One region of the Sinanaerobacter sp. ZZT-01 genome, then DNA from elsewhere that is predicted to be linked to it. Evidence: riboswitches for the same ligand, from Rfam matches in the RefSeq annotation. Region 1 holds a riboswitch; each other region holds the start of a gene.
What was found. Region 1 has a riboswitch for cyclic di-GMP ahead of U5921_RS09905 (HD domain-containing phosphohydrolase). Riboswitches for the same ligand answer to the same signal wherever they lie in the genome.
Positions count from the first base shown of each region.

Region 2: it holds a riboswitch for cyclic di-GMP, as region 1 does, so the genes downstream of both, flgC (flagellar basal body rod protein FlgC) here and U5921_RS09905 (HD domain-containing phosphohydrolase) in region 1, are expected to answer to the same signal.
Region 3: it holds a riboswitch for cyclic di-GMP, as region 1 does, so the genes downstream of both, U5921_RS05150 (methyl-accepting chemotaxis protein) here and U5921_RS09905 (HD domain-containing phosphohydrolase) in region 1, are expected to answer to the same signal.

Region 1 is NZ_CP141728.1:2,057,670-2,059,940, forward strand. It holds partial or broken gene U5921_RS09895 (MATE family efflux transporter) at 1-322, opposite strand, end outside; gene U5921_RS09900 (hypothetical protein) at 315-767, opposite strand; cyclic di-GMP riboswitch class II at 1,022-1,105, shown strand; gene U5921_RS09905 (HD domain-containing phosphohydrolase) at 1,181-2,271, shown strand, end outside.
Region 2 is NZ_CP141728.1:64,038-66,308, reverse strand. It holds gene U5921_RS00360 (GGDEF domain-containing protein) at 1-982, shown strand, start outside; cyclic di-GMP riboswitch class I at 1,116-1,200, shown strand; gene flgC (flagellar basal body rod protein FlgC) at 1,426-1,878, shown strand; gene fliE (flagellar hook-basal body complex protein FliE) at 1,935-2,237, shown strand; gene fliF (flagellar basal-body MS-ring/collar protein FliF) at 2,267-2,271, shown strand, end outside.
Region 3 is NZ_CP141728.1:1,030,059-1,032,329, reverse strand. It holds gene U5921_RS05150 (methyl-accepting chemotaxis protein) at 1-914, opposite strand, end outside; cyclic di-GMP riboswitch class II at 941-1,024, opposite strand; gene U5921_RS05145 (ArsR/SmtB family transcription factor) at 1,132-1,461, opposite strand; gene U5921_RS05140 (4Fe-4S binding protein) at 1,507-2,097, opposite strand; gene U5921_RS05135 (ATP-binding protein) at 2,098-2,271, opposite strand, start outside.

The DNA.
Region 1 (2,271 bases):
TCAGAAGTACTTCAAAAAATATGGTCAGCAAAAAAGCGGAACTAAAAGACTTGTTTGCATTATTTGTATCCTCTTTGCCTCGATATAGAGTAAATAGCGTGGAGCCACCGGCACTGCACATCAGCCCAAAGGCAATCATCATAAAAGAGAGTGGAAAATAGATTGATAGTGCTGCGAGTGCCGTGTTTCCGTTAAAATTTCCAATGAAAATACGGTCAACGATATTGTAGATTGCCGTAATCAGCAAAGAAGCAGCAGGGATCGAAAATCGCAGGATCATCGGCAAAATCTTTCCCTTAGAAAAATCCGATTGATTATTCATGAGAAGCCCTCCTTATAGGCATAGCTTCTTGAAGCTTCTGTATTACGAGAATTGCGTCTTGAGCCTGTGCGTCTGTGATTTCTGTGATGAGTTGTTGTGCCCATTCGGTATGATAGGCTGTGACATAATGTTGTTCATAGGCACGTCCTTTATCAGTCAATGAAAGTAAGGTAACCCGTTTATCGTAGTCAGCGATGTACTTTTTTAAGATACCCATATCCTCTAACTCGTTGATGAGTTTTGTTACACTTGGTGTTGTGATATTTAATTTATTGCTGACATCACTAACACATACTTCTCCTAATAATTTTTCTTGTTCAAAAATTGCATCAATGACATGAATGTGGCGAGGTTTCATCCCTTTTGGCAATTCCTCCATTGTTTCTGTTATTTTTTTCGCAGTAAAGCAGGCATCTAAAAGCTGCTTGATTGTGGTTGCTGTCATAAACATTTCCTCTTATATAGATAGATTCAAGTACTGTCAAATTTATTTTTATACTTTTTAGAAAAAGGCTCTACAACTCCTCTTTAAAATTAGCGATAGATATTGCGAAGGTCTTTAATATGCCGATAGAGAAATTGTTTGAGTTCTGTAAAAAAGAAAATTAGCTTGCAAGCTGTAAAAAAAGAATTGACTTTTCTTTTTAAGGATAATAAAATTACAATTAGTTTAGCATAATTTGCTTACAGACCCCGAGCGTGTAAGTTGGAAATGTTGATAAATTCCTTATACTTGGGCACCTTAGGAATTTTGAATTAGTGGTGCAACCGACCAACAATTATATTGATTGTTGGTTTTTTTATGTAAAAAAATGGGTATTGATCGTTGTTTTCAAAAATGAATCTGGGAGAAATATATTGAAATATACTACTAATCACAGAGCAGACAGAAAAAAACTTAAAAAATTAGAGTTAAAATCTAATATTTTATTATATAAAAAACTCGCAGATGAATCCTCTGACGGGATCGTATGTTTCAATGAGTCAGGAAATTATATCTATGCCAATTATGTCTATGCGAAATTACTAAATGTAAAGAGAAAGCAATTAATTGGAAGGAATCTTCTCGATTTTTATAAACGAAATGATGCTGAAAAGTTTTTGAGATTACTTGCTGAAGTATGTAGAAGCAAAGAGTGTGTGAATGCAGAATTTGAGTACAATGTAAAAGGTACGTCTCATTTTATTTCTGAATGCTTGAAACCAATTATAGATGTATCCGGTAAGGTGGAAATGGTTCTGTGTACTTTAAAGGATGTCACTGAATTAAAGAATATGGAAACGGAATCGAAAGAGCGGGAATATTTGTTTCATAAGGCTCAGCTCGTTGCTTCTTTGGGCAGCTATGTTCTGGATTTGCAAAAGAACATATATAAGTGCACAGAAGAGTTAGATGCAATCTTGGGCATTGATAAGAGTTATCCGCACAATATGGAAGGATGGCTTAACTTGGTTTGCGCTGAATGGCGCGAACCCTTGTTAAAGAATATGTCTGAAGCAGAATACACTCATAGTAAGTTTGATTTCCAGTATAAGATTATTCGGCAAAATGATGAAGAGGAACGATGGGTTCACGTTCTTGGTGAGTTTAAGTATGATAAAAGTGGAAATGCAGTGCAATTGATCGGAACACTTCAAGATATAACAGGACGAAAAAAAACAGAGGAAGAAATCATCTATTTAAGCTACCATGATAAATTGACCGGCCTTTATAATCGAAGATTTTATGAAGAAATCGTGGAAAAATTGGATGTCGAAAATAATTTCCCTTTGACAGTTATCATGGGGGATGTAAATGGTTTAAAGCTGATAAACGATGCATTTGGTCATTTAAAGGGGGACGAGCTTCTTGAGAAATCTGCATCGGTGATGAAACAAGCATGTCGGGAAGGGGATATTATCATTCGCTGGGGTGGAGATGAATTTATTATTCTCTTACAAAAAGCGGA
Region 2 (2,271 bases), 1.4 Mb from region 1:
TGCTTTTAGCGAAAGTGTTAATGAATTCCAATATTTAAGGCAGTATGTTTTTACTCCCTCATTCATTAATCTTGTATCTGTTTTTTTCTCATCTGTCTTTCAACATTCGAAAAATAGGACTACGGATCAAAAGAATGATGCGGTTTTATTTACTGGAATCGTAATGTGTTTTGTCATCACCTATTTTCACGATACCGTATTTATTGTGTATGCAATCTATGTCATACCGATTATGGTGACAATATTATTTGGTGAATCGAAAAAGACGAGAATCGTCTTTTTCAGCAGTATGTTTTTTTCTTCTGTTAACTGGCTGCGTTCCTTTATTCATATAGGAGGGGCATTGGAACTTTTTTTTATTAATTTAACTGCATTTTATGCTGTTTTGCTTGCAGCCTATCTGATCTGCCAAGTTTTGATTTCCTACAATAAAGAAAATTTGATTTATTTAAAATCCGGTCATCGGCTGCAAGAGAGCCTGCGAGAACAGGTTAAGCAGGATCCTCTTACCGGTCTTTATAATCAAAATACATTTTTTTCATATATTGAAACAGTATTAAATGAGGATACACCTAAGGGAAAAGCGACAACACTTGCTATTATGGATTTGGATGATTTTAAAAAGATTAACGATACGTATGGACACTCTACCGGAAATGAGGTCTTAACAAGCCTATCTAAAATGCTTCGTATCTTTTTTTCAGAGGAGAATGAATTTACATCACGTTATGGAGGTGAGGAGTTTGCAATTTTATTTCGAGAGACAACGAAAGAAACGGCAGCAGAAAAAATTGATTATTTTCGCAAAGAGTTTTCAAGATTATCTTTTTCTTCGATGAATAATGAGAATGTTACTTTTAGCGTCGGTGTTGCCCAATCGAATTTTTTAAGGGACAGTCCTGATGATTTGTTCGACCGTGCAGATAATGCATTATATCAAGCAAAAGCACTGGGAAAAGACAGAACGATTGTTTTTACATAGAATTAACAAATTTTACATAGAATAGAAATTAATTTTGGAAAAATCCCATTTAATTTGTAATAATTTAGAATATATTGACAAAATAGATCGAATATGATATATTATTTTACAAATAAAATATTTGTCAAGAATTTCTCGACAAAGGCAAAACTGTTGAAAAGCAGTGACGCAAAGCTATAGGGTCTAAGAGCATACGCTTATGACAGCCAGTTTCCGAAAGAAAATTTTTATCAAAGTATGGGTTGCAATTTGGTAAGGATTGGAGCTTTTTTTTGTTTCATTAAAAATTATTTATTAAATATTGACAATAGGAAATGTAGGAATGCCTATTGTAATAAAGTAGCGAAAAATGTAAAATAATATTAATAAATAATTAACAAAAAGTCATTTTTGTAGAAATATTGGTAAATTTTATGATTTATTGTAGAAGGATGGTGGATGATTTGGCATTTTTGAATACTTTGAATATTAATGGTTCTGCTTTGACTGCTCAGCGACTGCGGTTGAGCATCATTTCAGAAAACTTGACGAATCGAGATACGACAAGAACAGAATCAGGAGGTCCTTATAGAAGAAAGACGGTAGCGTTTGAAGCAATTGAAAAAGGGGATTTTAAATCTTTGATGAACCGAGCACTGGGAAAGCAGCCGGCATCAGGAAATGGTGTGGGTGGTGTGCGTGTGAGCGAGATTATTGAAGATGAGTCACCTTTTAAAACCGTTTACGATCCAACACATCCGGATGCAGATGAGAGAGGTTATGTAAATTTACCAAATGTAAATATTTTACAAGAAACAATAGACGCAATGAGCGCTTCACGTTCTTACGAAGCGAATGTCACGGCAATCAATGCCGTTAAGTTAATGGCATCAAAAGCCTTAGAGGTTGGTAAATAAACATTCGCTATAGTAATAGATGAAATGTGATACGAAAAAGCGAATGGAGGAGAAAAATGTTTATTACACCGATGCAACCGCTAAATGGAATGGGGAAAATGCCAGAACTGGAAACAGAGAAAGAAGCGGTGTCTGGCGGCACCCCATTTAAATCAATTTTTGAAAATGCAATTAATAATGTAAGAGAAACAGAAGATCAAGTAGCTAGAGACACCGAAGCTTTGGCGTTGGGGGATGTGGATGACCTGCATACCTTAGGGATTAATTCTACAAAAGCCTACCTTTCCGGAAGGCTGTTAGTAGAGATGCGAAATAAAGCGCTGGATGCCTATTCGGAGTTGATGCGCATTAACTTATAAAAATTAGAAGAACGAATGAGGAATGGCTTTTGCG
Region 3 (2,271 bases), 1.0 Mb from region 1:
GATAGATCCCCTTGATAATTTGCTGCTGATTCTAAGATGAAGTTCCCATCTGAGAAATGTTTCATCGTAGTGTCAATGTCATAAAGGATATCGCTCAGGTTGTCAATGGTTTGTTTTGTTGCAATGGACAAGGTCTCCAGTTCATCTCCGGTATTTATTTCAGGGACCGAAGAATGCAGGTCCCCCTGACTGAGCAGGCTCAGACGCTGTGTGATACTTTTCAATCGGTCTGTTATCTTGCCGGCAATTACGGTTAATATGAACGTTCCCAGTGCACCCATAATGATACTGAATGCAATCATTTCGATCAGGGAAATGCGTTTCGCAGTCTGATATTGGCTGATTGTTTTTTCGATGTCTTCATAGTAGTTTCCGGTGCTGATATACCAACCGTAAGGCTCATATTTTTCTGTAAATGCACGCTTTTTAAAACTGCCTTCTCGGTTCGGTTTTGTAAAATAAAATTCCGTGTAATTTCCACCTTCATTTCCCGCCTGAATCAAACTTTGAATATAAAAATTTCCTTCAAGGTCTTTTGCGTCATATCGCTGCTGCCCTTCGTATTCAGGATTCATATGTACCACGCAGTCACCGTTTTCTAAGTCAGCCCAGAAATAACCTTCCCCGCCATTGTATCGAGTGTCACGGACAATTCGCTTGGCTGCTTCCATTTCTTCATCATGTGTAATTTCACCGTCCAAGTACCTTTGGTGATTCACATCTAATACGCTGATTAGATTTTCGATACTGGTTTTTATGACAGAATCAAACTTTTGCTGTTCCGCAGTTATTGCTGAATTATGGGCTTTTGTCAGTTCGATAAATGAAATGAGTCCTTGAATAAAGACGGCTGTAAAAATAAGAAAACTGAAAATAAGTACAAGCTTTGCTTTGATGGTTGTGTTCTTGATCATTAGTGTATTCTCCTCTATTCCATTTTTGAGATACGGTGGGTTGCATCACTGACTCCGTACATATTAAGATGCCCACATACAATATGCACTTCATAATCCCCTTATTCTCAATAGCTGTTCTGCTATTAGAAAGTTTACCCATTTTTCCAAAGCATAAACGAAAAAAGTTGCTTAAAAAATCTGAATTGGTGTTGAATTAGTTGTTATTAATGCAAGATCAACAGCAATAGCAGCTTTTCAGAACTTGAAGAATGGCCTCTACACGGTGGTCACTTATGGAATAAAAGATGCTCTGACCTATTTTTTTTGAGCTGAGAATGCCGTGTGCTTTTAGTACCGAAAGATGCTGAGAAAGTGCTGATTGCGTAATGTGCGCCACTTGATTTCCGATTTCACTGACACTGAGAGAGCTCTCCATGAGGATGCATAAAATCATAAGGCGGTTTTCATTAGCTAGAACTTTAAGAAGCTCTGTTACACGGGTCAAGTTCTCCTCTGCCATTAATACATCACGCTTAGTCTTCACATTACTGTCTGTTTCATTCATCTTTTGTTCCTCTCTTTCTATAAAATTTATATATGGGACTGTGAATCATTCAGTACCCTTAGTCGCTTTATGTCTCAGCTGGCAAATACCTTGTGTCATAGTTCCCATAGGGCAATAAACGCACCAAGAGCGTGGTTTATATAATGCCATAGTGATTAAGCCCAGCAGAGCAGATGTCAGCATCAAACTGTAAAAACCAAAAGAAAATTGTGCAACCCAAGGAGAAACAATTGAAACGTCAGTCCATTCCCAAGGAAGCTTAAATGTCCAAAATAGAGTAACGACCTCTTTCAATCCACGTGCTTCGGAAAATACCAGATAGGTTGAGAAGAGCATATTTCCAAACATAGTCAGAAAGAAAAGCAAAAAACCATATCGGAACCATTTTGAGCGAATCCACGACGGAATGGATCGGTGAGCGGACAAGTGAAGCTGATTGCCTAAGAGTGCAAAGAGCTGGCCACGGCCGCAGTAGTGATTACAATAATGTTTATTCCCTCCAATCAGCGCAAATAAGAGCGGCAGGATAAAACAGAGGATGCCAATCCATGCAAAGAGAATATTGAAAAATCCCAAGATCAGATAGATGGTTGTTACGATCCAGAGGTAATCATACCAATGTTTTTGTTGTCTCATTTATATCTCCTTTCTATCAACAATATGTATTACGGACGCAGGACAAGCTTTTTGACATTTGCCGCAGCCCACACATTTTGAATCATCTATGACTGCCAGACTTCCTTTAAAAATAGAAATTGCGTGAAGCGGGCAGACCTTTAAGCAGCTTCCGCACGCTACACATTCATTTGA